DNA from 4 places in the Pseudomonas sp. ES4 genome. Region 4 is predicted to be linked to each of the others. Evidence: predicted binding sites of a transcription regulator. Region 4 holds the regulator's gene; each other region holds the start of a gene.
The links. The regulator FliA, encoded in region 4, starts transcription of late flagellar genes. The targets are predictions, from matches to a motif close to CTAAAGTTTNNNNNNNNNNNGCCGNTAA.
Positions count from the first base shown of each region.

Region 1 (7,790 bases), on a different contig from region 4:
GTTGACCGAGAAGATCCGGCCCGGGATGTAGACCATCTCGCGCAAGGTGCCGGCCAACGGCATGTGCACGCGGTGGTAGTCCTTCGGCGACAGATAAATAGTCGCGAAATCGCCGCCCATGAACGGCGCTGCGTTGGCAGCGTCGCCGCCCAGCAATTCCAGCACGCTGAAGCTGTGGCCCTTGGCCTGGAACACGCGACCGTGTTCGATCGGGCCGAGTTGGCTGACCGCACCGTCGGCCGGGCTGAGGATCGCGCCAGGCGTCTCGTCCAGCGGGCGAGCGCCGTCCTTCAAGGCGCGGGTGAAGAATGCGTTGAAGTGTTCGTAGGCAGTCAGGTCTTCGACCAGCGCCTGGGACATGTCCACCTGATAACGCTTGGCGAACCAGGCGGTGAAGGCGTTCTTGAACCAGCGCACGCGGCATTCGGCAATGCAGCCGGCCAGGCGCGACAGCAAGTGATGGGGCAGCAGGTATTGGCTGAGGATAAACAAACGCTTATTCATTAACTGTCCTTAAAAACCTTAAAGCTCTACGGGCGTATCGGGATGGTTGCCCCATTCGCCCCAGGAACCGGCGTAGCCTTTGACCCGCGGATAACCGAGGGATTTGGCCACCAGATAGGTGAAGCCAGAACGATGGTGAGTCTGGCAGTGGGTAATCACTTCTTTGTCTTTGCTGATCCCGAGTTTTTCCAGGATCTGCGGCATGTCGGTGCGGATGCGCAGGTTGCGCGCCTGATCCATGCCCGCGGTCCATTCGAAATTGACCGCGCCGGGAATGTGCCCGCCCTTGGCTGCCAGGACTTTCTCACCGGAGTATTCCAGCGGCCCGCGTGCATCCCAGATCGCCAGGTCGGCGGCACCGAGACGGCTTTGCAGGTATTCGCGGGTGGCAGTGGGTTCGTCGTGCAGGGTCAACGCAACCGGGCCGCCGACCGGAGCCGGGATCTGGATCGACATGGGCAAGCCTTCTGCCAGCCAGGCCTTCAGGCCGCCGTCGACATAGTGGTACTTGCTGTGGCCGATGACATCCAGCAGCCAGATAAAGCGCCCGGCCCAACCGCCGCCTTCGTCGTCATAGACGACGTAGACCGCATCAGGGTTGTGTCCCAGCTCACCGAACAACGCTTCGAGCGCCGCTTGCGGCGGCATCAGTCCCGGCGCAGGCGCATGACCGAGTTGCGTGCGTTTCGGATCGACAAAACGCGCACCGGGGATATGCCCTTCGGCATAGCGGGCGCTGCTGGTCAGGTCTACCAGAATCAGTTCGCGGGCGTCGAGACGCGGGAGCAAGTCGCTCGGCTCGATCACCAGCGGCAAGCCAGAGAAGTCAGACATGTGAGGTCTCCAGAGCACAAAGGGGAGGATTGTATAGCAGCGTCATGAGGGCCTGTTATCAGTTATTTCGGCAGGGGAAACAACGGGGCTTGTAGCAGCTGTCGAGCCCCGGCGAGGCTGCGAAGCAGTCGTGAACCTGGCGAATGCGATCTGCCGGATATACCGCAATCCCTGATTTTACGACTGCTTCGCAGCCGAACGCAGCCTCGCCGGGGCTCGACAGCTGCTACAGGCCGATGCGGCTTTCGTTGCTAGCGGTGACTAAAGCTGTGCAGTGCCTTTTCGATGCACTGCGCGGTTTTGCCGAAGGCTTGTACGGTGATTTCAGAGAACGGTCCGCCGCCCTGATCCGCCACCACAATCATGATCACCCGGCCGTTATTGACCAGTGAGCGTAGCAGCAGGTGTTCGCCGCCGAACTGCGAGCGCAGGCTGGCCGGCAGCATGGCCGAGAATTGTGCGTTGTTGGTCGGCGTCAGGTGCACCTGGGCTTGTTGCGAGAGCAGGCGTTGCAGCACGGTGCTTTGGCTGACGACAAAATTCAGGCCGGCCGCTTCCTTTGGCAGCCCGGCCGTCTGGTGCACTCGCAGATTGGCGTGGGTGCGGTCGGCCATCAGGATCATCACCCGACGCATGCCGCACGCGACCAAAGCGTCCCGGGCAGACGTGGTCAAGTGCATGGCATTGGTGAAGCGGCTGGGCTCGACCAGCAGCTCGGCGCATTGTCTGCGCCATTTCGCCAGGTCTTCGGCGGTCGGCGCCGGGGCCGGCAGCAAGCCTGCGTGCACGCGGTTCATGCCCCACGGCCAGATCAGCGAAACGGCGGGGTGCCAAAGGTCTGGCATGGCGTGATGGCGGGCGCTGTTGGCGGCCTGTTGGTGCAACTGCTGCTGCACTTCGTCCATCGGCATTTGCAGGTAAAGGCTGGTCAGGAACTGCCAGCGCTCACTGTGTGGACTGTTCCAGGACTGCTGCGCCGACAGCGCCAGACCGTTGGCCAGCAGCACCGTATTGGCCGGCTGATTGAGCCAGCGACGCAGCGTCGGGTCGTCATCGAGGCGGTTCTGCTGGCGCAATGGATGATCGCTGTCGCGCGCGATGCGCAGCACTTTCACCAGCTCACGCTGCTCGTTGAGCAGCAGCCGATAACCCTGCTGCACCCAGATCGGCAGGCGCCAGATGTCCACGAGCGCCAGGCAGATTTCCAGCAGACGCGTGCCGAACAATTGCTTTTCAACGTTGTGTGCCGACTCGCCTTTGTGCATGACCCGCAGCTCCCACTCTTCGAGCAACTGCGGATGAGTCAATGCCATCGGCCACAGTGGCGAGAGAAACAGCAGGCTGCCCCAGTGGATGTCCTGCCACAGTCGCGCCAGGCGACTGGCGAAAAAACCGTTGGCCTGTTGGGTCGCGTGCTGGCTGATCAGCTGCAGCTGACGCAGGGCAATCGGGATCTCCGATTGCGGCAGGGCAGGCAACCGGGCGAGCAGTTCTTCGGTGCGTTTCAAACCGAGGCGATTGATCGCCACCTCAAGGTTTTCCGCAGGTTCGGTCATGCTGCCATGGGTGTGGCGATTGGCTTCGCGAATCACGCTCAAGGCCAGCGCCGGGCTGTCCTGTATCAGTTCGGCGATATCGCGCAGAGAGCTGCGACTGTTGGCGATGGCCTTGCAGACACGGTCATGACTGGCTTGCGGAACCGGCAGGCGCACGCCATCGAGAAGCTTGACCCAGCCTTCGAGAGTGGTCGGTTTTGGAATTGGAACGTTCGTTTCGTTAGCCATGTCTGGACGCGATCACCGTCTGCATTACCTATGCCCGGAGCGGGCCAAATTGGCTTTTCGCCTGAACTGGCTATAGTCTGGCGCAGTTTTGCCGATAAGTAGAAGAAGAGATTTTTTAACTTCCGAATATGACCTTGAACCCGACTCAGTAAGTGCTCTCCTACCTATGGCTAAAATAATCGGCATCATCGTCGTATTCGCGAGCGTGCTCGGCGGATACGTGCTCTCCCACGGCAAAATTGCCGCCCTGATTCAGCCCTTCGAGGTGTTGATTATTGGTGGTGCGGCCCTCGGCGCATTCCTCCAGGCCAACCCCAGTTACATGACCATGCACGTGCTCAAGAAATCCCTGGGCATGTTCACTTCGCGTTTCAGCCACACGTTCTATCTGGAAGTGCTGGGCCTGATCTACGAGATCCTCAACAAGAGCCGCCGCGAAGGCATGATGGCCATCGAAGGCGACATCGAAGACGCTGCTGCGAGCCCGATCTTCGCCAAGTATCCGGCCGTGCTCAAAGACGAACGCATGACCGCATTCATCTGCGATTACCTGCGCATCATGTCCTCCGGCAACATGGCGCCCCATGAGCTTGAAGGCCTGTTCGACATGGAGCTTTACAGCCTCAAGGAAGACCTCGAGCATCCGTCCCACGCGGTGAACGGTATTGCCGACGCCATGCCCGGTTTCGGTATCGTCGCGGCGGTACTGGGTATCGTGGTGACCATGGCTTCGCTGGGTGAAGGCGATCAGAAATCCATCGGCCTGCACGTCGGTGCGGCCCTCGTCGGTACCTTCTTCGGTATTCTCGCCGCGTACGGTTTCTTCGGTCCGCTGGCCCACTCCCTGGCCCACGATGCCAAGGAAGAACTCAACGTCTACGAAGCCATCAAAGCCTCGCTGGTCGCTTCGGCTTCCGGTATGCCGCCATCGCTGGCGGTGGAGTTCGGTCGTAAAGTTCTGTACCCGGCGCACCGTCCTAGCTTCGCTGAGCTGGAACAAGCGGTTCGCGGACGTTAAGGCATGGAAAATAACCAGCCGATAATCATCAAGCGCGTCAAGCGCATCGCCGGCGGGCATCACGGGGGCGCCTGGAAAATCGCCTTCGCCGACTTCGCGACGGCGATGATGGCGTTCTTCCTGGTGCTGTGGCTGCTGTCCACCGCAACGCCTGAACAGAAGATCGCCATCGCCGGTTACTTCAAGGACCCGGTCGGCTTTTCCGAAAGCGGCACGCCGTACATCATCGACCTGGGCGGCACACCGACCCTGGCGCCGGAGAGCACGCTCAACCCCGAGGTGAAATCCCAGCCGCAGCCAGACAAGGTGACCATCGACGCCGAGCAGGTTGAGGGCATGGCCGAACAGGTCGAGAAGGAACGTCTCGAGCTGTTGCTGCAAGAACTGCAGAACAAGGTCGAAGAGAACCCGCAACTGAAGAAATTCAAAGACCAGATCCTGTTCGAAATTACATCGGATGGTTTGCGCATCCAGATCGTGGATGCCGAAAACCGGCCGATGTTCGACTCAGGCTCAGCGCGTTTGAAGCCGTACTTCGAAGACATCCTCCTGGCCATGGCCGACACCATCAAAGCGGTGCCGAACAAGATCAGCATCAGCGGCCACACCGATGCCAAGCCGTATTCGGGCACGGGTGATTTCGGTAACTGGGAACTCTCGGCCAACCGCGCCAACGCAGCACGTCGTGCGCTGGTCGCAGGTAGTTATCCAGACACTCAGGTGGCGCGGGTCGTCGGTTATGCCTCGTCAGCCCTGTTCGATCGCAAGAACCCGTTCAACCCGGTCAACCGCCGTATCGACATCGTGGTGCTGACCAAGAAAGCCCAGCGTGCCATAGAAGGTTCGCAAGGTGCGGAACCGGCTCCAGAGCCAGCGCCGACACAAGGGCAGGGCGGCCCGGGCGAAGTGCCCGCCACGCCAGCCGATCCGAATGCGCTGCCGGCGGATAAAGAGCCGTTGCCGGCGCATGAGCTTCGGCAGCGGTTGAATCTGTTCGAGGATCCGGCACCGAAGCCGGGTGAGCCGCCGAAGCAGTGACCCATGAAAAAGCCGACAGTGATGTCGGCTTTTTTTTGCGGCTTTCACTGGTTTGGAAGCCACTTCATTTTCAGTGTGTGCACGGTCCCACAGGTTTTGTGCCGGTCTAGTAGCTGGTTTCCGGCAAACTCGCGATGATCGAGCGATAGCTGTTCATCCGTTGCTGCTGCACGCGGCCTTCTTCCAGGGCCTTGAGCAATGCGCAACCCGGCTCGCGGTCGTGCTTGCAGTCGCGGAAGCGGCAGGTGCCGATCAGGTCGTTGAACTCGATGAAGCCAGCTTCGACGTCGGCACGGCTGACGTGGCCCAGGCCGAATTCGCGGATACCCGGGGAGTCGATCAACTCACCGCCGCCGGGGAAGTGGAACAGCCGCGCGGTCGTGGTGGTGTGAGTGCCCTGGCCGGACAGCTCGGACAGCGGGCCGACACGGGCTTCGACTTCCGGCAGCAGAGTGTTGACCAGCGAGGATTTGCCGACGCCGGATTGGCCGACGAATACGCTGATGTGCCCGTCCAGTTGTGCCTGCAATTGCTCCATGCCATTGCCGTGGTGGGCCGAGACTTCCAGCACCGGGTAACCCAGCGTGCGGTAAACCGCCAGCAAGGCATTCAACGCCGGGGCGTTCTGCTCGTCGATCAGGTCGAACTTGTTGAGCAGCAGCAGCGGACGAATCCCGGCGTGCTCAGCGGCGACCAGATAACGGTCGATCAGGTTGGCATGGGGCTCGGGCAGCGGCGCGAAGACGATGACGATCATGTCGACGTTGGCGGCGACAGGCTTGAGCTGGCCACGGCTGTCCGGACGGCAGAGTTCGGTTTTACGCGGCAGTTGCGCCACGATCACGCCGATACCCTGGTTGCCGGCACGCCAGACCACCTGATCGCCGGTCACCAGCGCAGGCAGGTTGGCGCGCAAATGGCAGCGGAACACCTGGCCGGCCAGATCGCCATCGAGGGCTTCGACTTCGACCTGCACACCGAAGTGCGCGATCACCAGGCCGGTTTGTTCCGGACCCAGGTCGCCACCTTCAAGTGCCTCGACAGCCGAGGACTCGCGTTTGGCGGCGCGGGCAGCGCGTTCGCCCTGAATCTTTTCGATGCGCCAGTTTTGACGACGATTGAGTTGGCGTTTGGCCATGGGTGTTCCGTATCAAGAATGCAGCGATTAGGTAAAACGGCCGCGAGTTTAGCACGCCCGGCCGCCGCCCTAGGCTAAACTGCGCAGCATTGCCTAGGAGCCGACACATGCAAAACCCGCAGAATCTGATCTGGATCGACCTGGAAATGACCGGTCTGAACCCTGATACCGACGTCATCATCGAAATGGCCACCATCGTCACCGACAGTGACCTGAACACCTTGGCCGAAGGTCCGGTGATCGCCATCCACCACAGCGACGAAATTCTCGCTGGCATGGATGAGTGGAACACCCGTCAACACGGCGGCTCCGGGCTGACCCAGCGGGTTCGCGACAGCCGTATCAGCATGGCCGAAGCCGAAGCCGAAACCATCGCCTTCCTGGAAAAATGGGTGCCGAAGGGCAAATCGCCGATCTGTGGCAACAGCATCTGCCAGGACCGTCGCTTCCTTTATACGCACATGAAATCCCTGGAAAGCTTCTTCCACTACCGCAACCTCGACGTATCGACTCTTAAAGAGTTGGCCGCACGCTGGGCGCCGGACGTGCGCGACAGCTTCAAAAAGGGCAGCACTCACCTGGCCCTGGACGACATTCGCGAATCGATCGCCGAGCTGCAGCACTATCGCAAGCATTTCATCAAGTTCTGATGCAGAGCGGTGAGGGCTTTTGTGGCGAGGGGGCTTGTCGAAACGTCGCACCGCCCCGTTCGGCTGCGAAGCAGTCGTAAATCGGCTGGCGCGTACTGCCTGACAAAACACGGTGCCAGGTTTTGGGGCCGCTACGCGACCCAACGGGGGCAAGCCCCCTCGCCACAGGTATGCGTGAATGCTTCGACGCTCTCTTTTGGTACCTCAGCGAAGTGAGTAGACTGCGCGCCTTCTTGCAAGGACCGCCACCATGTTGCTGATGCTTTACCTGATTGCCATCACCGCCGAAGCCATGACCGGTGCCCTGTCTGCCGGTCGTCGCGGGATGGACTGGTTTGGCGTGGTGCTGATTGCCTGCGTCACGGCGTTGGGCGGCGGTTCGGTGCGTGACGTGCTGCTCGGCCATTACCCGCTGACGTGGGTCAAACACCCGGAATACCTGGTGCTGACCTCGGTGGCAGCGATGTTCACGGTCTTCGCTGCACGCTGGATGCGCCACCTGCGCTCGCTGTTTCTGGTGCTCGACGCCGTGGGCCTGGTGGCATTCACCCTGATCGGCTGCATGACCGCGCTGGAAATGGGCCACGGCATGCTGGTGGCCTCGGTCAGCGGTGTGATCACCGGGGTTTTCGGCGGCATCCTGCGCGACATCTTCTGCAACGACATCCCGCTGATCTTCCGCCGCGAACTCTACGCCAGCGTCTCGTTCGCCGCGGCGTGGTGCTACATGCTGTGCATTTACCTGCAATTGCCGGGGGAACAGGCGATTTTGATCACCTTGTTTGGCGGCTTCCTGCTGCGGTTACTGGCGATCCGTTTTCACT
Region 1 covers NZ_JBOBDO010000016.1:73,663-81,452, reverse strand. Annotated here, with positions in the region: gene asd (archaetidylserine decarboxylase) at 1-504, opposite strand, end outside; gene ACQ4OB_RS18180 (rhodanese-like domain-containing protein) at 523-1,338, opposite strand; gene ACQ4OB_RS18175 (HDOD domain-containing protein) at 1,590-3,122, opposite strand; gene motA (flagellar motor stator protein MotA) at 3,289-4,140, shown strand; gene motB (flagellar motor protein MotB) at 4,144-5,178, shown strand; gene rsgA (small ribosomal subunit biogenesis GTPase RsgA) at 5,285-6,316, opposite strand; gene orn (oligoribonuclease) at 6,424-6,966, shown strand; gene ACQ4OB_RS18150 (trimeric intracellular cation channel family protein) at 7,217-7,790, shown strand, end outside.
Region 1: the regulator FliA is predicted to act here: its motif matches at 3,193-3,220, upstream of motA (flagellar motor stator protein MotA).

Region 2 (7,790 bases), on a different contig from region 4:
GGGCGGCGGGATTGCGTATTCCGGCCAGTTCGCCCGCCGCTCGTCGGGTCGAGAACCGCTTGCCGGGGGCTGATGCAAATCCTTACCTGGCGATCGCCGCCAGCCTTGCCGCGGGGTTGCATGGCATTGAACACAAGCTGGAGCCTGGCGAGCCGATCCAGGGTGAATTTGAAGTACCGGACAATCTTTCGTTGCCGTGTACCTTGCATGCCGCTCTTGAACGTCTGAAACGTAGCCAATTGGCGATGGAACTGTTTGGCAAGGAGTTCATCGAAGGCTACATCGCCTCGAAGACCATGGAATTGACCAGCTTCCTTGATGAAATTACTCCCTGGGAACGGCGTGTTTTAGCGGCCCAGGCCTGACGATCCGTCGACATCAGGCTATCGTTTGTCGGTAGCCCGAAACTCACTGCAAGGAGCCGCTCGGAACGCCGATGCGCCAAATCTGGAAACCCTTTCGAGCGCTTTATTTTGCCTCGCTGATGATGTTGATCGGCTCTGGTCTGTTGAGTACTTACCTGGCCTTGCGCCTGGCCGCCGACAGCGTCGACAGCCTGTGGGTCGGTGCGTTGATGGCCGCCAACTATTGCGGCCTGGTGCTGGGTGGCAAGATCGGCCACCGACTGATTGCCCGGGTCGGGCATATTCGCGCCTATTCTGCCTGCGCCGGGATTGTCGGTGCGGCGGTGCTGGGTCATGGCCTGGTGGACTGGTTGCCGGCCTGGATCTTTCTGCGGGTCATCGTCGGCCTCGGCATGATGTGCCAATACATGGTCATCGAAAGCTGGCTCAATGAGCAGGCTGAAGCCTCGCAGCGCGGGACGGTGTTCAGCGGCTACATGATCGCCTCGTACCTGGGGCTGGTGTTGGGTCAATTGATTCTGGTCATGCACCCGGCCCTGGGCCTTGAATTGCTGATGCTCGTCGCCTTGTGCTTCGCGCTGTGCCTGGTGCCGGTGGCCCTGACCCGGCGGATTCACCCGGCGCCGTTGCACCCGGCACCGATGGAGCCGCGGTTCTTCATCAAGCGCGTGCCGCAGTCGTTGAGCACGGTGCTGGGGGCAGGGCTGATCATCGGTTCGTTCTACGGTCTGGCACCGTTGTATGCCTCACAGCAGGGGTTGTCCACGGAGCAGGTCGGTCTGTTCATGGGTAGCTGCATTTTTGCGGGCTTGCTGGTGCAATGGCCTTTGGGCTGGCTGTCCGACCGTTATGACCGGGCGCTGTTGATCCGCTGTTTTGCCTTGGCCCTGGCGCTTACCGCGCTGCCGCTGGCCATCATGCAACAGGTACCGCTGGAGATTTTGTTTATCACCGGGTTCTTCTGTTCGCTGGTGATGTTCTGCCTGTATCCGTTGGCGGTGGCGTTCTCCAATGACCACGTCGAGGGCGATCGCCGGGTGTCCCTGACGGCGATGCTGTTGGTAACCTACGGCGTCGGCGCCAGTATCGGACCGCTGGTGGCCGGGGTGCTGATGAAGCTGTTCGGCAGCCACATGCTCTATGCCTTCTTCAGTTTCTTCGCGTTGGTGCTGGTGTGGCGAATTCGTCCGAAAGCGGTAACCAACCTGCATGTGGTGGACGATGCGCCGCTGCATCACGTTGCCATGCCGGACAGTATGTCGAGTTCGCCGTTGGTGGCTTGCCTTGACCCGCGGGTCGATGAGCAGGTGGTTCAGGAGCAGATGCAGAACCCGATCAACCCTGAGCCGGACCCGGTACCTGAATCCGAGCCCGAAACCGATCCGCCGCAAGAAGACTCAGATACATCTCGCGAGCAAAGTTTTACCGAGGCAAGGCCATAACGCATAAAAACAACGCATAAAAAAACGGGCAGTCACCGCAAGGGACTGCCCGTTTTCTATTGAAGCGTCTTATTACATGTCGTCTTTGTCGAAGCGCCGAGCTTCGCGTTGCAGCTGATAGACGAACCGTTCGACTTGCCGCTGTACCAGCCCGCTCATGTTGTGAAAGCGCACGCCAGCGAAGGTGGTGGAGATCCTTTCTTCGAAGTGCAGGTAACGCAGCTCGACGGGGGCCGTCATGTTGCCAAAGGGCAGGGCGGCGATGAAGCGGTCATAGACCTGACCCAGTTGCAGGCTATCGGTGATGTCGCCTTCGAAGCGCAACTTGCAGCCGGTGGCAGAAATATCCAGGAGCTTGCCGCTGATCGGCGACTTGAGCTTTTCACCGCCCAGATCGACGTTGACCAGTTGTGCCAGCTTCAATGCTGCGCGGAATGCATTGCGACGCTGGTGGTAAACCACCTCGGCGGGCAGGGCGCCACGGTAGCAGCGACCGCCACCGGATTCGTCGATGGTCAACGGGCCGTTGCTTTCCCAGGCAATGCGCACGCCGTCGTGAAAGCCTTCGACCTTGAACGGTTCGCCGGCGAGCAGGAAGCGTTCACCATCGCGGGGAATCATTTCGTCCAGGGCAATCATGTTGCTGTCACGGTCAATGTCCACCAGATAACTCTGGAAGCGCTGGCTGCGCTCATGGAACGTGATGATCAGCGGATCATGGCTGTCTTGCAGCTGGCGCAGGGTGCCGGAGATTTCCAACGGCGTGGTGAGCACCTTGGGTGGCTGCGGAGCATCGTCCGCGCTTAAGGCATTGAACACGGTTCATCGATCTCCAGGCAAAATATGACTACGGCTGGCCAGCATATTGCCAGCAGTTTGCGCGTCTTGATAGTGCGCGCTTTCAGCAGGCTCATGCCTGGCTGAGCGGACGTGGCTTCGCAAGCATGGAGGTTGATCCGCGCGCATCGTAGAGCGCTGGCGGCTCGCCGCCGTTGAGGATTTTCAACTGATTGGCCGTCGCGGCCTGTTGCACCAGGATCGACTGGCCATTCTTGACGTTGGCCGCCTGGCACTGAGCCAGAAGATCGGTCAATACATCGCTCTGTTCCAGCAACTGATCGCCAATGCTCGAATGGCTGGCAAGTTGCTCCAGGCCATCGCGATTGGTCGGCAGGTTGAGGCTGGCGAGGATTTCACTGCGCTTGCGGCCATGCTGATCGAGCAAAATGATCAATGCCTGTTTCTGCGCCAGAATCTCTTCGAGCAGAGGCATGTCGCGACCGTGCAAGGCGAGGGACTCGGTTTGCAGTAACTCCAGCAAGTGCTGTGCCGGAGCGAAATCGTCGGTGATCAGTTGCAGTAAATTAGTGTCGTGCATGGCTGGCCTTGGGTTTTAAGCGTCCAAAAGCCTGGCGCAGGCCTTGGCCTAGCGCTGGGCTTCGAAGTTGAGCAGTTTGCTGGCTACACGGTTGCTGTCGACTTTGTAGCTGCCATCGGCAATCGCTGCTTTCAACTCGGCCACGCGGGCGTTGTCGACGGCAGGCTGATCGCGCAGCTTGTCAGTGACCTTCTGCAACTGTTGAGCCTCATTGCTGAGATGTACCGATTCCCCGCTTTTGACGGTACTGGCCTGTTCGGCCGGGGTATTCAGCGGTGCGGGCTTGCCGGCTTCGGCAGTTTCCTTCGCGGCGCTGGTACGCGTACTACCGGTAAGTGACGAGGAACTGTTTAAACGGCTGAAATCGATGACCATGACAAAAAACCTCTGGGTATTTGGACGCTTGCCATGTTTTCGGCCATACCCGGGAAAACTTTAGGCCCAATTATCAATGAGCTTGCGCGCGTCAGCGCTTGCCCTGCATAGGGCACAGTCTAGGGAACAGTCGAGTGGCGCGCCACTTCTTCACAAATACAGAGTCCTCTACATCGCTACTTCCACCTGGCCGGGCGCGATGACTTGCGCCTTGATGACCCGCTGGGAGTTGAGGTTTTTCACCCGGATCTGTTCGCGCAAGCCGCCGTTGGACAGTGCTTCACCCGGCATGCGCACGCTCAGCGTGCCACTGCGGGCGGTAATCACCACCTGGTCGCCCTTGCTGATGACTTCTGCCTGTTCCATGTGCACCAGGGTCATGACCTGGTCGGCGACCATTGGTCGGGTAAGTTTTTGCCCGATCGCCTGATCGACGGAAGTCAGGTAGCCCTGGCTGATCAGGCTGATGTCACGCTCGCGCAGGGTCACATCCTGAGGCTCGACGATACCGGCGCGTCGTAGCGGGCGGGTGGTGGTCACAATGTCACGAAACAGGCGCACTTGAGCGGGTACGAAGACCGTCCAGGGCGACGCGCCTTCGCAGCGAACCTTGACCGTAACCCGGCCCAGCGGCGTGGCCGGGCTCTCCAGGGACGCTGTCAATTCCTTGTCGCACATGGGCATGCGCAGCCGTGGATCGAGCTGCTTGACCTCGATCTCGTAGCGGCCTTCCGTTTGACTGGTGGCCAGATAGTCTTCTACGGTGAATTCAAGAAAGCCCTGGGTGACGCCGATAAGCATGTCAGGCAAGGTAACCGCGTCAGCAAGGGCAGGGCAGCCAGCGTTGAACAGGCAGACGGCCGACACCGCGCAAAGCAATTTGCGGGCGTTTGATGTCAGGCGTCGGAAAAATGTCGGTTCTGTGTTCATAAGAGTTAAAAAGCAAGCGCCGTGCCGTTTAGTGATGAATGCGCGTCGCAACACACTTAAGCGTTGGTGTAGGAGTCTGTGCATGGCTGGGGTAATGGATGCGGTAAACCAGCGCACGCAACTGGTAGGGCAGAATCGCCTTGAGCTGTTGTTGTTCCGTCTCGACGGCCAGCAGCTGTATGGGATCAACGTGTTCAAGGTTCGGGAGGTGCTGCAATGCCCCAAACTGACGCTGATGCCAAAATCCAGTCCTGTCGTGTGCGGTGTGGCAAGTATTCGGGGGGCGACCATTCCGATTCTTGATCTGGCGATGGCGACCGGCTCCGGTGCGTTGAAAGATCAAAGCAATCCCTTCGTGATCATCACGGAGTACAACACCAAGACCCAGGGTTTCCTGGTGCGGTCAGTGGAACGCATCGTCAACATGAACTGGGAGGAGATTCATCCGCCACCCAAGGGCACGGGACGCGATCATTACCTGACAGCTGTGACTCGGGTCGACAATCAGTTAGTCGAAATCATCGACGTCGAGAAAGTGCTGGCAGAAGTGGCGCCGACACCGGAAGCGATTTCCGTCGGCGTAGTGGATGTCGAAACCCAGCACAAGGCGCTCTCTTTGCGAGTGCTGACGGTCGATGACTCGTCGGTGGCGCGCAAGCAGGTGACCCGTTGCCTGCAGACGGTCGGTGTCGAAGTGGTGGCGTTGAACGACGGTCGGCAAGCGCTGGATTACCTGCGCAAGCTGGTCGACGAGGGCAAGAAGCCGGAAGAAGAGTTCCTGATGATGATTTCCGACATCGAGATGCCGGAGATGGACGGGTACACCCTCACGGCCGAGATCCGCAACGACCCTCGCATGCAAAAGCTTCACATCATCCTGCATACTTCGTTGTCCGGTGTATTCAATCAGGCGATGGTCAAGAAGGTCGGTGCCGATGACTTCCTTGCCAAATTCCGTCCTGATGACCTGGCATCCCGGGTAGTCAACCGGATCAAGGCAGCAGACATCAGCTAGGGGCCTTTTGCCCCTAACGGTTAATACGATTTAAGAGGCGGCATCTTTGTCTACGGGTAATTTGGATTTCGAACAGTTCCGGGTCTTCCTGGAAAAAGCCTGTGGCATTTTGCTTGGTGAAAACAAGCAATACCTGGTCTCGAGCCGTCTCAACAAACTGATGGAACAGCAAGGCATCAAGTCCCTCGGTGAGCTGGTCCAGCGCATCCAGACCCAGCCGCGCAGCGGTTTGCGCGAGATGGTGGTGGATGCCATGACCACCAACGAAACCCTGTGGTTTCGTGACACCTATCCGTTTGAAGTCTTGAAGAACAAGGTGCTGCCCGCGGCGATCAAGGCCGCCCCTGGCCAGCGTCTGCGGATCTGGTCGGCGGCCTGTTCGTCGGGTCAGGAACCTTATTCGCTGTCGATGTCGATCGATGAGTTCGAGCGCGTGAACATGGGCCAGTTGAAGATGGGCGTGCAGATCGTTGCCACCGACCTGTCCGGTACCATGCTGACCAACTGCAAGACCGGCGAGTACGACAGCCTGGCCATTGGCCGCGGCCTGTCGCCCGAGCGCCTTCAGCGTTACTTCGACCCGAAAGGGCCGGGGCGCTGGGCCATCAAGGCTCCGATCAAGAGCCGGGTGGAGTTTCGCTCGTTCAACCTGCTGGACAGCTACGCAGCGCTGGGCAAGTTTGACATCGTGTTCTGCCGCAACGTGCTGATCTACTTCTCCGCCGAGGTGAAGAAGGACATCCTGTTGCGCATTCACAGCACGTTGAAGCCGGGCGGTTATCTGTTCCTCGGCGCGTCCGAGGCGCTGAACGGTTTGCCGGATCATTACCAGATGGTCCAGTGCAGCCCGGGGATCATTTACCAGGCGAAGTGATTCGTTGGCGTCATCAAAAAACGGGAGTCCTCAGGGGCTCCCGTTTTTTTTTGCCTGCAATATTTCCGGCATCACATCTATCCCCTGTGGGAGCGGGCTTGGCCATGGGAAAGCGGCAGAAAAGCGGCAGGCGGCGGAAATCGGTTGCCGCTTTTCTGGCATTGCCGCATGGCCACGGCCCGCAAAGCCCCGGTTTATGGGCTTTTTTTAATTGGCACGACGCTTGCTATGTCCCTGTTACGAAAAATCAGGTCACCCAAAGGTTTCCGACATGAGCATCAGCTTCGATAAAGCGCTCGGTATCCACGAACAAGCCCTGGGCTTCCGCGCCCAGCGTGCCGAAGTCCTGGCCAACAACATCGCCAACGCCGACACCCCGAACTACAAGGCTCGGGATCTGGATTTCTCCAAAGTGCTCGCCGCACAGAACGAGAAGACCAAGAGTGGATCTTTCGCCTTGAACATGACTAACAGCCGTCATATCGAAGCCGAAGGCCTGGGCAATGGCGACGAGTCGCTGATGTATCGCACGCCGATGCAGCCGTCGATCGACCAGAACACCGTGGACGCTCAGCTGGAACAGTCGAACTACGCGGAAAACGCGGTCAACTTCCAGGCCAGCTTCACCCTGCTCAACAGCAAATTCAAAGGGCTGGTGTCAGCCCTTCGTGGAGAGTAAGTCATGTCCCTAGCCAGTGTTTTCAACATTGCCGGTAGCGGCATGAGTGCCCAGACCACTCGCTTGAACACCGTCGCCAGTAACATCGCCAACGCCGAGACCGTCTCGTCGAGCATCGACCAGACCTACCGTGCACGGCACCCGGTATTCGCCACCATGTTCCAGGGCGGCCAGAGCGGCGGCAGCGACTCGCTGTTCCAGAACCAGGACGCCGCCGGTCAAGGCGTGCAAGTGCTGGGCGTGGTCGAAGACCAGAGCAATCTTGATGCGCGCTACGAGCCGAACCATCCGGCGGCCGACGCCAAGGGCTACGTCTACTACCCGAACGTCAACGTGGTGGAGGAAATGGCTGACATGATTTCCGCGAGTCGTTCGTTCCAGACCAACGCGGAAATGATGAACACCGCCAAAACCATGATGCAGAAGGTCCTGACCCTCGGTCAGTGATAAGGGGCGACTCAGATGAGTGTTACTGATACCACCAGTAGTTTGAGCCTCAAGGACATCCTGGCCAACTCCTCGATCAAGACCAACACCAGCGCCGACGGCCTGGCGGCGGCAACGAACAGCGCCACCGGCAAAAAGGCCCTGGGCAAGGACGCGTTCCTGCAGTTGCTGGTAACGCAACTGAAAAACCAGAACCCGCTGGAACCGCAGGACAACGGCGAGTTCGTCGCCCAGTTGGCCCAGTTCAGTAGCCTGGAAGGCATCACCACGCTCAACGACACCGTC
Region 2 covers NZ_JBOBDO010000014.1:134,303-142,092, reverse strand. Annotated here, with positions in the region: gene ACQ4OB_RS17150 (glutamine synthetase family protein) at 1-365, shown strand, start outside; gene ACQ4OB_RS17145 (MFS transporter) at 437-1,807, shown strand; gene ACQ4OB_RS17140 (flagellar brake protein) at 1,880-2,626, opposite strand; gene ACQ4OB_RS17135 (flagella synthesis protein FlgN) at 2,718-3,185, opposite strand; gene flgM (flagellar biosynthesis anti-sigma factor FlgM) at 3,234-3,560, opposite strand; gene flgA (flagellar basal body P-ring formation chaperone FlgA) at 3,729-4,490, opposite strand; gene ACQ4OB_RS17120 (chemotaxis protein CheV) at 4,573-5,505, shown strand; gene cheR (protein-glutamate O-methyltransferase CheR) at 5,552-6,379, shown strand; gene flgB (flagellar basal body rod protein FlgB) at 6,651-7,058, shown strand; gene flgC (flagellar basal body rod protein FlgC) at 7,062-7,505, shown strand; gene flgD (flagellar hook assembly protein FlgD) at 7,521-7,790, shown strand, end outside.
Region 2: the regulator FliA is predicted to act here: its motif matches at 3,597-3,624, upstream of flgM (flagellar biosynthesis anti-sigma factor FlgM).

Region 3 (7,790 bases), on a different contig from region 4:
ACACGCTGTTCGAAATGGCCGACCGGGCCCGCGATGACGTCGAACAGAACCTGTTCTTCGAAGCCATGCGCGACTTGCGCCTTAAACGCAAAAACATCGAACGCGGCTTTCTCGAACAATTCTTCGAAGCTTTTGTCAGCCTCACCCGGTACGACAGCACTCAATCTGCCTTGCCCCAGTCGCTGGCCTTCGATGCCTCGGTGGCACTGCCCGATGACGACGTGGAGCGCAGGGTGGCAGTGGAGGCAATGGTCAGCAAAGTGCTGAGCCGCGACGGTTTCGCCCTGGGCCAATTGACCGCCCGCTTCAGCGCACTGTTGGGGAGGGAGTTGCTCGATCAGCACAATCCCATGGCGCCGTCGATGCTCTGCGAGTACTTTTTGCAGGCCGGGCGCAACCTGGGAGTGGAGATCAAGGTCAAGCTGATCATCCTCAAACTGTTCGACCGCTATGTGCTCAGGGATGCCAATCAGCTTTACGCCGAAGCCAATCAGTTGCTGCTCGCCACCGGTGTTCTGCCTGAGCTCAAGCCTGCGCCTGCGCGCCGGGTCAAGGAGCGTGCGGCAGCCGACGTTGATACTGAACCGGCTCACGCCAACACTCGCGCCAGTGGCCCGCCGACCGACGACAGCGTGCAGGAAGTCTTCGCGGCGTTGCAGGAGTTGCTGCTTAACGTGCGTGGCAGTGTCGCGCCCACGCTTGAAGCCAGCGCCCAGACACAGCCGATTACCACCCGTGACCTGATGCGCCTGCTCTCGCACCTGCAGCAATACGTGCCGGCGCCGGAAGCCCAGGACGACTTCGATCTGCGAAACCAGCTCGAAGAGCTGCTGACCCGGGTCAGCGTCAAAAGTGGCAAGTCACGCGTGGTCGGGGTGGCCGACGAAGACGTGATCAACCTGATTGCCATGCTTTTCGAATGCATCCTTGATGACCGCAACCTGCCGGATTCGCTCAAGGCGTTGATCGGCCGTTTGCAGATTCCGATGCTGAAAGTGGCGGTGCTCGACAAGAGCTTCTTCAGCCGCAGCAGTCACCCGGCCCGACGCCTGCTCAATGAAATCGCCACCGCCGCCATGGGTTGGGCGGAGTGCGATGACCATGAGCGCGACAGCCTGTATCTGCGCATCGAACAGGTGGTGCAATGCTTGCTCAACGATTTTGTCGATGATCCGGCGGTCTTCTCCGAATTGCTCGCGGATTTTCTCGCCTTCACCAGCGATGAACGCCGTCGCAGTGAGCTGCTAGAGCAACGCACCCGCGACGCCGAAGAGGGCCGCGCCAGGACTGAACTGGCCCGCCAGCGCGTCGAACAGGTGCTGAATCAGGCCTTGTTGGGCCAAGTATTGCCGCAGCGGGTGGTGGCGTTTGTCCAGGAAGCGTGGAGCCAGGTGTTGCTGCTGACGTGCCTCAAGCACGGCGATCAGGCGGCCGAATGGCACGCCGATGTGCAGACCATGGAGCAATTGATCTGGAGCGTGCAGCGTCATGATGAGCCCGATGCGAGCCAGCGCTTGTTGGCGCTGGTGCCTGGCTTGCTCAAGTCGTTGCGCGACGGGTTGAGCCGTTCGGCCTTCGATCCGTTCGCCACCAGCGAATTTTTCAGTGAGCTGGAAGCCTTGCACGTTCAGCTGTTCGAACGTCCAGGGCCAAAGCTTGCACAGTCTGTCGATACGCCGGTAATGGTCGAAGTGCAGCAGGAAGTTGTCCTGCGAACCGCCGACGAAGGGCCGGTCGATACGGCGTCAGTGCGCTTGCCGGAAGACGATGCCGGCCTGCTTCAGGTCGATCAACTGCGGTTGGGGGGCTGGGTCGAGTTTCAGGAAGACGAGGAAAACACCCTTCGCTGCAAACTGGCGGCGATCATTGAAGCCACCGGCAAATACATTTTCGTCAACCGCACCGGGATGAAAGTGCTGGAACGCAGCCGCACCGGCCTGGCGCTGGAATTCCGTCGTGGCGCGGTGCGCACACTGGACGACACTTTGCTGTTCGACCGGGCGCTGGAGTCGGTGATTGGCAACCTGCGGCGCCTCAATCGCGGCAAGTGATCGCGCCCGGAGGGTCTATCGCGGCATACTGGGCGCCAACACAGTCGTCGTTGAAGGAACCTGTATGCAGTTGGACCCCGCGAGCGGTTGGTGTCAGGGCGTAGATATTTGCCCATCGCCCAACTTCAATGCGCGCCCCTCGGATGAAATTTCCCTGCTGGTGATCCACAACATCAGTCTGCCGCCTGCGCAATTCGCCACCGGCAAGGTGCAGGCGTTTTTCCAGAATCGTCTGGATGTCACGGAACATCCCTACTTTGAAGGGATCGCCGACCTGCGTGTATCTGCGCACTTTCTGATCGAACGTGACGGCACCGTCACTCAGTTTGTCTCTTGTCTTGAGCGAGCCTGGCATGCCGGCGTCTCGAGTTTCGAAGGACGGGAAACCTGTAACGATTTTTCCGTGGGCATTGAACTTGAAGGCACGGATGATCTGCCGTTCACCGATGCCCAGTATCAAGCGTTGACGACCCTGACCCGGCAGTTGCAAAGCACGTTCACGGCCATCACCGCAGAGCGCATTTGCGGGCATAGCGACATTGCACCGGGGCGTAAAACCGATCCCGGGCCTGCATTCGACTGGGCACGCTATCGCGCCGCCCTGGCAAAAGAGGAACAACAATGAGTTTTTTGGTGTTGCTGTTGGCGGTCTGGATCGAGAAATTCTCGGCCCTGCGTCATCGGATTCAGCGCGATGGTGGATGGGTTCGCGAGCTGAACAAGCTTGAGGTCAGTCCGCGTCTGGCGAAAAGTCCGTGGCTGATCCTGGTGATACTGGTGTTGTTGCCAGTGGCATTGCTGGGTTTGCTGCTACTGGTACTGGACCCGGTGGCTTACGGTCTGCTGGCGTTGCCGGTGCACCTGCTGGTGGTGATTTACAGTCTGGGCCGCGGTGATCTGCTGGCCGGTCTGGGGCCGTTTCGCGATGCCTGGCGCCGGGAAGACCTGCAAGCGGCCGCTCATGTAGCGGACCGTGATGTGGGTATCTGCGCCGATAGCGGCGAACAATTGCTGGAACGGGTCGAAGGGCATTTGCTGTGGGAGGCTTATCAGGGCTTTTTCGCGGTGATTTTCTGGTACTTCCTGCTGGGGCCGGTCGCAGCCCTGAGCTATCGACTGCTGGCCCTGGCCGAAGAACACGGGCAGACCCCGGCCGTGGTCGAGCGCGCCGCAAAACTGCGTCATGCGTTCGACTGGGTGCCGGTGCGTCTGTTGGCGGCGAGTTTTGCGTTGGTCGGCAACTTTGTCGCGGTCGGCCGGGTTATGTTGAACGAGCTGCTGAACTGGAACATCAGCGCCGCCCAATTGATCGAGAAGGTGGGCTTGGTGGCCGGTGAAATTCCGGCGCCAATGGTCGGGCCTGACGGCATCAACAGCCTCGACCGGATCTGGGAACTTCTGCTGCGCGCGGCAGTGCTCTGGTACGCCGGTTTCGCGCTGTGGACCGTTCTTGCTTAGTTCTGGAGTGGACTCCGTTGTGGTGAGGGGGCTTGCCCCCGTTGGGTCGCGAAGCGGCCCCTAGCATTTTTCCAGTCAAACTGTGCAATCAGGTTCTGCGACTGCTTCGCAGCCGAACGGGGGCAAGCCCCCTCGCCACAGGGGTATCTATCGTCCTAAGTGTGCATCTCGCCGTTAACCTTAAGTTACAAAACCTCCCGCCGATTTAAGCTATACAGAGACAGCGCCGAATAGTGGCTATCTGCTCTCGACCTGCGCCTGCCAATAAAAATAAGAAATCGAAGGGAGACTTCATAGTGAAGAGCTTGCTCTATCCCGCCGTCGCGCTGATGAACCGCCTGAGCTTTGGCATGAAGTTCAGCCTGATCAGCGTGCTGTTCCTTGTGCCGATGCTGGTGACCAACTTCTATCTGGTGCGCGATTCTTATCGAGAATTCCAGGGCACCCGGGTCGAGCTGCAGAGCCTTGACCTGTTGGGCAGCAGCCTGACGTTGCGGCGCGATCTGGAAACCCTGAACAACCTGGTGCAGATCAACGTCACCCTTGGTCAGTCCGGCAAGGCCGGCAATGTCGAGTCGCAGATCAGTACCCTGGGGCAAAATGTGCTGACCCGTTTGCAAGGGCTGACGGCGATGACCACGGACCCCGAGCAGATCACGGTTTTCGATGGCAAACGCGATGAGATGATCGCCGCGTTCAAGGCCCAGCAAGCGGAAAGCTCCCTGCAAAGCAAAAGTGCGATGATCGGCAAGTTGCTCGGCAACGCCCAAATTTTCAGCCAGGTCATCGCCAGTCAGGCCGGCCTCAGCCGCGACACCCAGAGCGACATGCGCCAGCTCAGCGAACTCATTACCAATGTCACCCCGCCCGTGACCCAGCTTCTGGGCGAAGGCCGGGCGATGGGCTCTTTTTCGCTGGGGCAGGGTTTTCTCAACTCGGCATCGAGTACCCGTTTTGATGAGTTGCTGGCGCAGATCGAAAAACTGCAGGCCGAATATGCCCTGAAGTTGCAGGACGCGCTGGGCTCCAGCAAAGCGGCACGCGAAACCCTGGCGGCTCAGGCCGAAAACAGCAAGGCATCGCTGAAAAAGGCCAGTGAACTGTTCGAAGAACAGGTCGTGATGGCCGACACGCTGGATGCGCCGTGGCAGGGTTTTTACGACCAGGTCACGGGCCTGATGGACCAGACCTACCAACTCAATGAAGCGACCCTGAAGTTTCTTGGCACCCAGCTGCAGCAGCGACTGGAGCAGAACCGCACTCACATGGTCTTGCAGGCCTTGGCGCTGTCGGTGGTGTTCGTGTTGATTTTTTACCTCTATGGCGGCTTCTACGCCTCGACCCGCACCACCCTCAAGCGTCTTGGCGCGGTGATGGACAAGGTCGCGGCCGGCGACATGACAGTGACCTTCAGCGCCAACAGCCGCGATGAACTGGGCGAGCTGGGCGAGGTGTTCAACGGCACCGTGAAGAAAATTCATGACCTGATCGAGCGGGTTGGCCAGACCGTCAGTGAGGTCGAGCGCCAGGCCGGGCAGGTGGAGAACGTTTCCGCCCGGAGCAACCAGGCGGTGGCGGGACAGCGCACGCAGATCGAGCAGGTCGCCACGGCCATGAACCAGATGTCCGCCACCTCCCTGGAGGTTGCACGCAGTGCCGCGGCAGCGGTCAGCAGCGCTCATAGCGTCAACGATGAGACCATCAGCGGGCGTGGGCTGGTGGAGTCCCAGCAGGGCAGCATCGCGGCACTGGCCAGCGAGATCGACCAGTCGGTGCTGGTGATCAATCAACTGGCCAGCGACAGCCAGTCCATCAGCCGTGTGCTGGAGGTGATCAAGAGCATCGCCGAACAGACCAACCTCTTGGCGCTCAACGCGGCCATCGAAGCCGCTCGGGCCGGTGAGCAAGGTCGTGGTTTTGCGGTGGTGGCGGACGAGGTCCGGACCCTGGCCAAGCGCACCCAGCAATCGACCGAGGAAATCGAGCAGATGATCGCCAAGCTGCACAGCGGAGTCGGCGCTGCGGTGAAGGCGATGGGGACCAGTCATCAGATGGCCAACGGCACGGTGGGGCAGTCGGAAAAGGTTCAGCAAGCGCTGGAAAACATCCTCGGTGCGGTCGGCATGATCGTCGATCAGAACCAACAGATCGCCGCCGCGGTAGAGCAGCAGACCGCCGTGGCCCATGACATCGACCAGAATATTGTCGAAATCAACCGCGCCGGTGAGCGTACTGCCGAAGGTGCGCACCAGACTGAGGATGCCAGTCGTGCGTTGTCGGCTCAGGTGGTGGAATTGAAGCAGCTGATCAGCGCGTTCCTGGTTTAAGCAGGATCGTTCCCACGCTCTGCGTGGGAATGCAGCCCGGGACGCTCCGCGTCCCAAAAGTCGTGACGCAGAGCGTCACAGGAGGCGTTACCACGCAGAGCGTGGGAACGATCGGTGACTAACGCCAGTTGAACAGTTCACAGGCATTTGCAGTGCTGGCGACGGCCAGTTGTTCAGGCGTGATCGCCATGATCCCCGCCAGCGCCGTACAGATCGCCGGCAGATGCGCCGGACTATTCCGTTGACCGGGGAACATGGCGGGCGCCATGTCCGGCGAGTCGGTTTCCAGGACCACTGATTCAAGCGGCAGTTCGGCCAGCACACGATGCATGCGCAAGGCCTGAGGCCAGGTCGCGGCACCACCCAAACCCAGTTTGAAACCAAGCTTGATGTACTCGCGGGCCTCTTCCTTGCTGCCGGCGAAGGCATGAATGATCCCCGCGCGTTTCAAGCGAAACCGCTTGAGCGTGGCAATCACCGCCGCGTGGCTGCGTCGCACATGAATCAGCGCGGGAAGATTGAAGTCCGCCGCCAGTTGCAGCTGCGCATCGAACAGCACCTGTTGGCGTTCACGATCCAGGGTTTCGATAAAGTAATCCAGGCCAATCTCGCCCACCGCGCACAACTGTCGATGACCCGCCAACCGAGTCAGCCAATCACCCAGTTCGTGTAAGTCTTCAGGGCGATGATCATCCAGATACACCGGATGCAAACCGAACGCCGCATACAGGTCGGGATCGCTTTGCACCAGGTCCCAGACCCGCTGCCAATTGCCCTGATAAACCCCCAGCACCACCATCCGCCGCACTCCGAGGGCGCGGCTCTCGGCCAACACCGCCGCGCGATCCTCGTCGAAGTCCGGAAAGTCCAGATGAGTGTGGCTGTCGATCAGCTCCACGGTTCAGTCCTGGCGAATACGCTGCTTGAAGGTCCGCGCGATGGCCTGCACGCCGGGTTGGTAATCCGATTGCTCGATGGCGGCCAGGGCCAGTTCCAGCGCCTTGTCGGCGATGAGCTGATGTTGCTGGGCCATGGCGTTGACCGGCAGCGGCAGGAAATCCAGCAACTGCGTGTCGCCGAAGGTGCCGAGGCGCAACGGGCGGGTTTTGAGCGGGAAGTCGTGCAAGGCATCGAACACGCCCTGAAGCAGCACGTAGGACGTGGTCACCAGCGCATCCGGCAAATGGCCCAGACGCTGTAGCAGTTCTTCCATCAACTGTTTGCCGCACTCACGGCTGAACGACTCGCCGTGCTCGATCAGCACCTCGCCTTTGAACCCGTTCAACGCTCCTTTGAAACCGGCCGCCCGCTCCTGGCTGATGCTCAGTTCGGGGCGTGCGCCGATCAGTGCGATCTGCTTGGGCAACGGGGCCAGTAGACTGCGGGTCAGTTGCAGGCTGGCCTCGCGGTCATCACTGATCACTGAGCAGAAATGCTCAGGCTCCATGACCCGGTCGATCGCGATGATCGGAATGCCCTTGGCCTGCAACTGGCGGTAGCTGTCATCGCCGGCCGGCAGGCAACTGGCAACGATCAATGCATCGCAGCGCCGGGCCCGGAACAGCTTCAGCAATTGTCGTTCGCTGTCCGGTGCATCGTCGGAACTGGCGATCAGCAGCTGATAGCCGCGAGCCCGGGCGCCTTGTTCCAGCAGTTTGGCGATGCGCGCGTAACTGGGGTTTTCCAGGTCCGGCAGAATGAAACCCAAGGTGCGGGTGTGCCGACTGCGCAACCCGGCGGCCTGCGGATTGGGCGTAAAGCCATGTTCTTCAACGACCGCGCGTACGCGCTCGACGGTGGCACTGCTGATACGTTGTTGTTCTGCCTTGCCATTGATGACGTAGCTGGCGGTGGTTACGGACACACCGGCCAACTGGGCGATATCACTGAGTTTCAACCCGGTTTTTCCTTGTTTTTTCGAGCTTGCCTCGACATTTTCGCCAATCCTACCCGA
Region 3 covers NZ_JBOBDO010000011.1:58,948-66,737, reverse strand. Annotated here, with positions in the region: gene ACQ4OB_RS14460 (DUF1631 domain-containing protein) at 1-2,051, shown strand, start outside; gene ampD (1,6-anhydro-N-acetylmuramyl-L-alanine amidase AmpD) at 2,116-2,676, shown strand; gene ampE (regulatory signaling modulator protein AmpE) at 2,673-3,509, shown strand; gene ACQ4OB_RS14445 (methyl-accepting chemotaxis protein) at 3,806-5,836, shown strand; gene ACQ4OB_RS14440 (TatD family hydrolase) at 5,955-6,734, opposite strand; gene cra (catabolite repressor/activator) at 6,738-7,733, opposite strand.
Region 3: the regulator FliA is predicted to act here: its motif matches at 3,689-3,716, upstream of ACQ4OB_RS14445 (methyl-accepting chemotaxis protein).

Region 4 (7,790 bases):
CGTACCGATGGCGACCAGTTTGTAGGCTTTGCGTTTCGGCGCTGGCGACGACGAGGCTGGCGCAGGGGTACGCGCCGGAATCGGCGCCGGTGCCGGACGCGCAGGCGCGCTGCTGCCGTAGCTGCTGACGCTCGAAGGAGCAGGCGTCGGGGCGGGTGCGGCTACAGGTGCCGGAGCGCTGTACGTGTTGGCGCGACGGTTACTGCGCGAGATGCTGAGAATCTTTTCGCACAGCAGTTGCTTGACCTTCTCCGGGTTGCGGGAGATGTCTTCGAAATTCTTCGGCAGGAAATCCACCGCGCCAGCGTCCAGCGCATCGAGGGTGACCCGAGCGCCTTCGTGGGTCAGCGAGGAGAACATCAACACCGGGGTCGGGCAGCGCTGCATGATGTGCCGCACTGCCGTGATGCCATCCATCATCGGCATCTCGTAGTCCATGGTGATCACGTCTGGCTTGAGGGCCAGCGCCTGATCAATCGCCTCTTTTCCGTTGGTCGCCGTGCCGACGACCTGGATATTCGGATCCGCTGAAAGAATTTCCGAGACGCGGCGGCGGAAAAACCCCGAATCGTCCACCACCAGGACTTTAACTGCCATAAACACTCCGTTAGGCGGAGCGAGGCTCAGTCGCCCCGCCCCACCAGAATCAAATACGCCGTGCGGCGTAACGCTTGAGCATGCTCGGAACATCGAGAATCAGCGCAATGCGGCCGTCACCGGTGATGGTGGCGCCGGACATGCCCGGGGTTCCCTGGAGCATTTTGCCCAATGGCTTGATGACCACTTCTTCCTGGCCCACCAGTTGATCGACGACGAAGCCGATCCGCTGAGTGCCCACCGAAAGGATCACCACATGGCCTTCGCGCTGCTCTTCGTGAGCGGCGGAACTGACCAACCAGCGTTTGAGGTAGAACAATGGCAGCGCCTTGTCCCGCACGATCACCACTTCCTGGCCGTCCACCACGTTGGTGCGCGACAGGTCGAGGTGGAAGATCTCGTTGACGTTCACCAGCGGGAACGCAAACGCCTGGTTGCCCAGCATGACCATCAGCGTCGGCATGATCGCCAGGGTCAACGGGACCTTGATGACGATCTTCGAGCCCTTGCCCTTGGTCGAGTAGATATTGATGGTGCCGTTGAGCTGGGCGATTTTGGTTTTCACCACGTCCATGCCCACGCCGCGTCCGGAGACATCGGAAATTTCAGTCTTGGTCGAGAAGCCCGGCGCGAAGATCAGGTTGAAGCAATCGGATTCGCTGAGGCGATCCGCCGCATCCTTGTCCATCAAGCCTTTCTTCACGGCAATGCCGCGCAGAACGTCGGCGTCCATGCCCTTGCCGTCATCGGAGATCGACAGCAGGATGTGGTCGCCTTCCTGTTCAGCGGACAGGATCACCTTGCCGCTGCGCGGCTTGCCCATCGCTTCACGCTCGGCCGGCTCTTCAATGCCGTGGTCGACCGAGTTGCGCACCAAGTGGACCAGCGGGTCGGCCAGGGCCTCGACGAGGTTCTTGTCGAGGTCGGTTTCTTCGCCGACCAGTTCCAGGTTGATCTCTTTCTTGAGCTGGCGCGCCAGGTCGCGAACCAGACGTGGGAAGCGCCCGAAGACCTTCTTGATCGGTTGCATCCGGGTCTTCATGACCGCGGTTTGCAGGTCGGCCGTGACCACGTCGAGGTTCGACACGGCCTTGGACATGGCTTCGTCGCCGCTGTTGAGGCCCAGACGGACCAAACGGTTACGCACCAGTACCAACTCGCCGACCATGTTCATGATTTCGTCGAGACGTGCGGTATCGACGCGCACGGTGGTCTCGGCTTCGCTGGCCGGTTTTTCCGCTGGCGGCGCAGACGCGGCACGAGCCGGGGCCGGGGTAGCAGCAGGCTTCGGCGCTTCGGCTTTCGGCTCGGGCGCTTTGGCGACAGGTTTCGCTGCAGCGGCAGGAGCCTTGGCGACAGGTGCCGAAACAGCGGCGCCAGTGCCGACTTCAGTGAACTTGCCTTTGCCGTGCAATTCGTCGAGCAGCGATTCGAACTCGTGATCGGAGATCAGATCGCCGCCAGCCGCTTTTGCGGTAGGCGCAGCCGGGGCCGGGACCGCAGCAATGGCCGACTCCAGCGCATCAACGGCAAAGTTGCCCTTGCCGTGCAGTTGATCGAGCAGTGCTTCGAACTCGTCGTCGGTGATATCGGAGCTGTCGCCTGGCGCTTTCGGGGCAACCGGTGCGGCTGGCGCCGAGGCTACCGCATCGACGGCGAACTGGCCTTTACCGTGCAGTTGATCGAGCAACGACTCGAACTCGGCATCGGTGATTTCGTCGCTGCCCGCTGCATTGCTGCTCGGCGCTGGCACAACTGCCGGGGCTTCTGCCTGAGCCTTGACGGCGTTCAGCGAGTCCAGCAGTTGTTCGAATTCGTTATCGGTGATGTCACCCGACTCGCTCTCGGCGGCAGGTTCTTCCACCACGTCGGCGATCGGTGCCGTTTCATCGGCGGTTTTCGGCTCGGCCAAACGGGCCAGTGCCGCCAGCAATTCTGGTGTGGCAGCCGTGATCGGGCTGCGCTCGCGGACTTCGGTGAACATGCCGTTCACCGCATCCAGCGCTTCAAGAACCACGTCCATCAGTTCCGAGTCGACGCGACGCTCACCCTTGCGCAGGATGTCGAACACGTTCTCGGCGATGTGACAGCACTCCACCAGCTCGTTGAGCTGGAGGAAGCCGGCGCCTCCTTTTACAGTGTGAAAACCGCGAAAAATTGCATTGAGCAAGTCCGCATCATCAGGTCGGCTTTCAAGCTCGACCAGCTGTTCGGACAGTTGCTCTAGAATCTCGCCGGCCTCAACCAGGAAATCCTGAAGGATCTCTTCATCGGCGCCGAAGCTCATGTGTAGGGGTGCTCCTAGAATCCAAGGCTGGAAAGCAAATCGTCTACATCGTCCTGACCGGACACAACGTCTTCTCTTTTATCGGCATGAATCTGCGGACCTTCACCCTGAGAGAGATGTTTTTGCGGATCTTTTTCTGCCAGCATCGCTTCACGGTCATGTTCGATGCCCGCAAAGCGGTCCACCTGACTGGCCATAAGCACGAGCTTGAGCAGGTTGCTTTCAACTTCGGTGACCAGTTGGGTCACGCGCTTGATCACCTGACCGGTGAGGTCCTGGTAATCCTGAGCGAGCAGAATGTCGTTGAGGTTGCTCGACACAACGCGATTGTCTTCGCTGCTGCGTGTCAGGAAACCGTCGACTCGCCGAGCCAGCTCGCGGAACTCTTCAGCCCCGACTTCGCGACGCATGAACCGTCCCCAATCGGTGCTCAAGGCCTGGGCTTCGTTGCTCAGGCCGTTGACCAGCGGCGTGGCGTTTTCCACCAGGTCCATGGTGCGGTTGGCCGCGGCTTCGGTCAGCTTGACCACATAACCCAAGCGCTCGGTGGCATCCGTGATCTGCGAGACCTCCTCGGCTTGCGGCATGTTCGGGTCAATCTGGAAATTGACGATCGCACTATGCAGCTCGCGAGTGAGCTTGCCCACTTCCTGATACAGGCCACGGTCACGGGTCTGATTGAGCTCATGGATCAGTTGCACAGCGTCGCCGAACCTGCCTTTTTCAAGGCTTTCGACCAGTTCGACCGCGTGTTTTTTCAGGGTCGATTCGAAATCGCCCTGTGAAGACTCGTTATGCTCCATAGCTCCCCCGTGGCGAAGTGGATCAACCGATGCGTTCGAAAATCTTTTCGATTTTGTCTTTCAACGCCTGGGCCGTGAAGGGTTTGACCACATAGCCGTTAACACCGGCCTGGGCCGCTTCGATGATCTGCTCGCGCTTGGCTTCAGCGGTGACCATCAGCACTGGCAGGTGCTTGAGCTTTTCATCCGCGCGTACGTGACGCAGCAGATCGATGCCGGTCATGCCAGGCATGTTCCAGTCCGTTACCAGAAAGTCGATGCTGCCGCTGTTGAGGACCGGGATCGCAGTGATGCCATCGTCAGCCTCGACCGTGTTGGTGAACCCAAGGTCACGCAACAGGTTTTTTATGATCCGCCGCATCGTTGAGAAGTCATCAACGATGAGGATTTTCATGTTCTTGTCCAATTCGACCTCCAAGCAGTCTTAAACGCGCCCAGCACCTGGACACGCCATTTCAATCAATCCGGCAATGCACTCGATGACTGTCTGGAGCACAACAGATCGTGACCGGCAAGGTTCAACACCCCACCAGCCGCGTTCGCAGTGCCCCCACACTGCCTTCAGCGCGCTCGCCACTCCCCCAAACGCCCCCGCAAACGGGCCGCGCACTGGCTATGTAACTGGCTGACCCGCGATTCGCTGACCCCCAGGACCTCACCGATTTCCTTGAGGTTCAGCTCTTCGTCGTAGTACAGCGCCAACACCAGTCGCTCACGCTCCGGCAAATTGGCAATCGCGTCCGCCAGCGCCGCCTGGAAGCGTTCATCTTCCAGATCGCGTGACGGCTCCAGATGTGCACTCGCGCCATCCTCGTGCAGCCCTTCGTGTTCGCCGTCCTGCAACAGATCGTCGAAACTGAATAACCGGCTACCCAGGGTGTCGTTCAAAATCCCGTAATAATCGTCGAGACTCAATTGGAGTTCGGCCGCAACTTCGTGATCTTTAGCGTCACGGCCGGTTTTAGCTTCAATCGAGCGAATGGCGTCGCTGACCATCCGGGTATTGCGGTGGACCGAACGTGGCGCCCAGTCCCCCTTGCGTACTTCGTCGAGCATCGCGCCGCGGATTCGAATGCCCGCGTACGTCTCGAAACTCGCGCCTTTGCTGGCGTCGTATTTGGTCGACACTTCAAGCAGGCCGATCATCCCGGCCTGGATCAGGTCTTCGACCTGGACACTGGCCGGCAGACGCGCCAGCAAGTGGTAGGCAATGCGTTTAACCAGTGGCGCGTAACGCTCGATCAGCTCGTACTGCGCGTCACGTGCCGACTTCTTGTAAAGGTTGTAGCCACCGGCTGTCATAGCACAGGTCCTGCGGTCTGTTGCACGAGGCGCTCGACGAAAAACTCCAGGTGCCCACGCGGGTTGGCAGGCAGCGGCCAGGTATCGACCTTCTGGGCAATGGCCTTGAACGCCAGTGAGCACTTGGACCGCGGGAAGGCTTCGTAGACGGCGCGCTGCTTCTGCACAGCCTTGCGCACGCTTTCGTCGTAAGGCACCGCGCCGACGTATTGTAAGGCGACGTCAAGGAAGCGATCCGTGACCTTGGTCAACTTGGCGAACAGGTTGCGCCCTTCCTGCGGGCTCTGGGCCATGTTGGCCAGAACGCGGAAGCGGTTCATGCCGTAATCGCGGTTCAGCAGTTTGATCAGTGCGTAAGCATCGGTAATCGAGGTCGGTTCGTCGCAGACCACCAGCAAGACTTCTTGCGCTGCGCGGACGAAACTGACGACCGAGTCACCAATGCCCGCCGCGGTGTCGATCACCAGCACGTCGAGGTTGTCGCCGATATCGCTGAACGCCTGGATCAGGCCGGCGTGCTGGGCCGGGCTCAAATGAACCATGCTCTGTGTGCCGGACGCGGCCGGAACGATGCGGATGCCGCCAGGGCCCTGCAACAGTACGTCGCGCAGCTCGCAGCGGCCTTCGATCACGTCGGCCAACGTACGTTTGGGTGTCAGCCCCAGCAGGACGTCGACGTTCGCCAGCCCCAGATCGGCGTCCAACAGCATGACGCGCCGACCGAGCTCAGCTAGAGCCAGGGACAAGTTCACTGACACGTTAGTCTTCCCGACGCCACCTTTGCCGCCGGTCACCGCGATCACCTGTACGGGATGCATGCTGCCCATGAATTTCTTTACCTTGTCTTACTTAGACGGAGGCCACATTACTGGCTGCGCGTTCATTAACTGAACAATGCATGGCAGGCCATCGATGTAGGTACAAAAACTGTCATTAGTACCTCAGCCCACCTGCTTGGTCGGGCTGTGGTAAATATCAGCGAACATGTCAGCCATGGCTTCTTCGCTGGGTTCTTCTTGCATTTGCACGCTTACGGCGCGACTGACCAACTGATGACGACGCGGCAGATGCAAATCATCCGGGATCCGCGGGCCATCGGTCAGGTAGGCCACCGGCAATTCATGACTGATGGCCAGGCTCAACACCTCGCCCAGACTTGCCGTTTCATCCAGTTTAGTCAGGATGCAGCCAGCGAGCCCACAACGCTTGTAACTGTGATAAGCGGCCGTTAGAACCTGTTTTTGGCTGGTGGTTGCCAAAACCAGATAATTTTTCGATTTGATGCCACGACCGGCCAGGCTTTCGAGCTGCATGCGCAGTGCCGGATCGCTGGCCTGAAGGCCCGCGGTATCGATCAGCACCACGCGTTTGCGCAGCAAGGGCTCCAGCGCCTGTACCAGTGACTGCCCCGGATCGACGTGAGTCACCGACACATTGAGGATCCGGCCCAACGTCTTGAGTTGTTCCTGAGCACCAATACGGAAACTGTCCATGCTGACCAGCGCGATGTTCTGCGCGCCGTACTTGAGCACGTAACGGGCCGCGAGCTTGGCCAGGGTGGTGGTCTTGCCCATGCCGGCAGGACCGACCATGGCAATCACGCCGCCCTCCTCCAGAGGCTCGACTTCCGGTGTGGCGATCATCCGCGCCAGGTGTGCCAGCAACATGCGCCAGGCCTGACGAGGTTCTTCAATATCGGTAATCAGCGCCAGCAAATCGCGCGACAACGGGCCGGACAGGCCGATGCGTTGCAGGCGACGCCAAAGATTGGCCTGGGCCGGACGGCTGCCTTGCAGCTGATTCCAGGCCAGGGAGCCGAGTTGCACTTCCATCAGTTCGCGCAGGCTGTTGAGCTCGAAACGCATCGAGTCGAAGGCCCGTGGGTCGACGCCACCAGAGGCTGGTGCCGCAACCGGTGCAGGACGATGGGGTTCGGTGTACGTCGGTTCGATCAGCGGCTCGGCGGCGGTCAGTGGCAGGCCGGCGAACAATTGGCGATTGGTGGACTTGTCGCTCTCGCCATCGCTGCGCAGGCTCAGTTCGGCCTGGGCGGTGACGATCCGCGATTGGGTCTTGCGCAGCTCGTCTTCGAGTTCCATGTTCGGAACGCGCGGGGCCAGCGCCGACAACTTGTAATCCAGGGCAGCCGTCAGCTCGACACCACCGGCGATCCGGCGGTTGCCAATGATGGCGGCATCAGCGCCCAGCTCATCACGAACCAGTTTCATGGCCTGACGCATATCGGCGGCGAAAAAACGCTTAACTTGCATAAACCACTACCTCAGCCGTTGGGCCCTACTGTCGCAACGATGGTCACTTGCTTGTTGTCAGGTATTTCCTGGTAAGCCAACACATGCAAACCCGGGACTGCCAATCGGCCGAATCGCGACAGCATCGCGCGAACCGGACCGGCGACCAGCAGAATCACCGGTTGACCTTGCATTTCCTGACGCTGCGCCGCGTCGATCAACGAACGTTGCAGTTTTTCAGCCATGCTTGGCTCCAGCAGAACACCCTCTTCCGAGCCTTGTCCTGCCTTCTGAAGACTATTGAGCAATATTTGTTCCAACCTTGGCTCCAGGGTGATCACTGGCAGCTCGGAGTCAGTGCCTACAATGCTTTGGACGATTGCACGGGATACGCCGACGCGCACCGCGGCCACCAGCGCGGCAGTATCTTGACTCTTGCTGGCGTTGTTGGCGATGGCCTCGGCAATGCTGCGGATATCGCGAACTGGCACCTGTTCGGCCAGCAACGCCTGCAATACTTTGAGCAGCTGCGACAGCGACACCACGCCCGGC
Region 4 covers NZ_JBOBDO010000021.1:35,866-43,655, forward strand. Annotated here, with positions in the region: gene ACQ4OB_RS21220 (protein-glutamate methylesterase/protein-glutamine glutaminase) at 1-597, opposite strand, end outside; gene ACQ4OB_RS21225 (chemotaxis protein CheA) at 647-2,884, opposite strand; gene ACQ4OB_RS21230 (protein phosphatase CheZ) at 2,899-3,687, opposite strand; gene ACQ4OB_RS21235 (chemotaxis response regulator CheY) at 3,710-4,081, opposite strand; gene fliA (RNA polymerase sigma factor FliA) at 4,249-4,989, opposite strand; gene fleN (flagellar synthesis regulator FleN) at 4,986-5,816, opposite strand; gene flhF (flagellar biosynthesis protein FlhF) at 5,931-7,259, opposite strand; gene flhA (flagellar biosynthesis protein FlhA) at 7,271-7,790, opposite strand, start outside.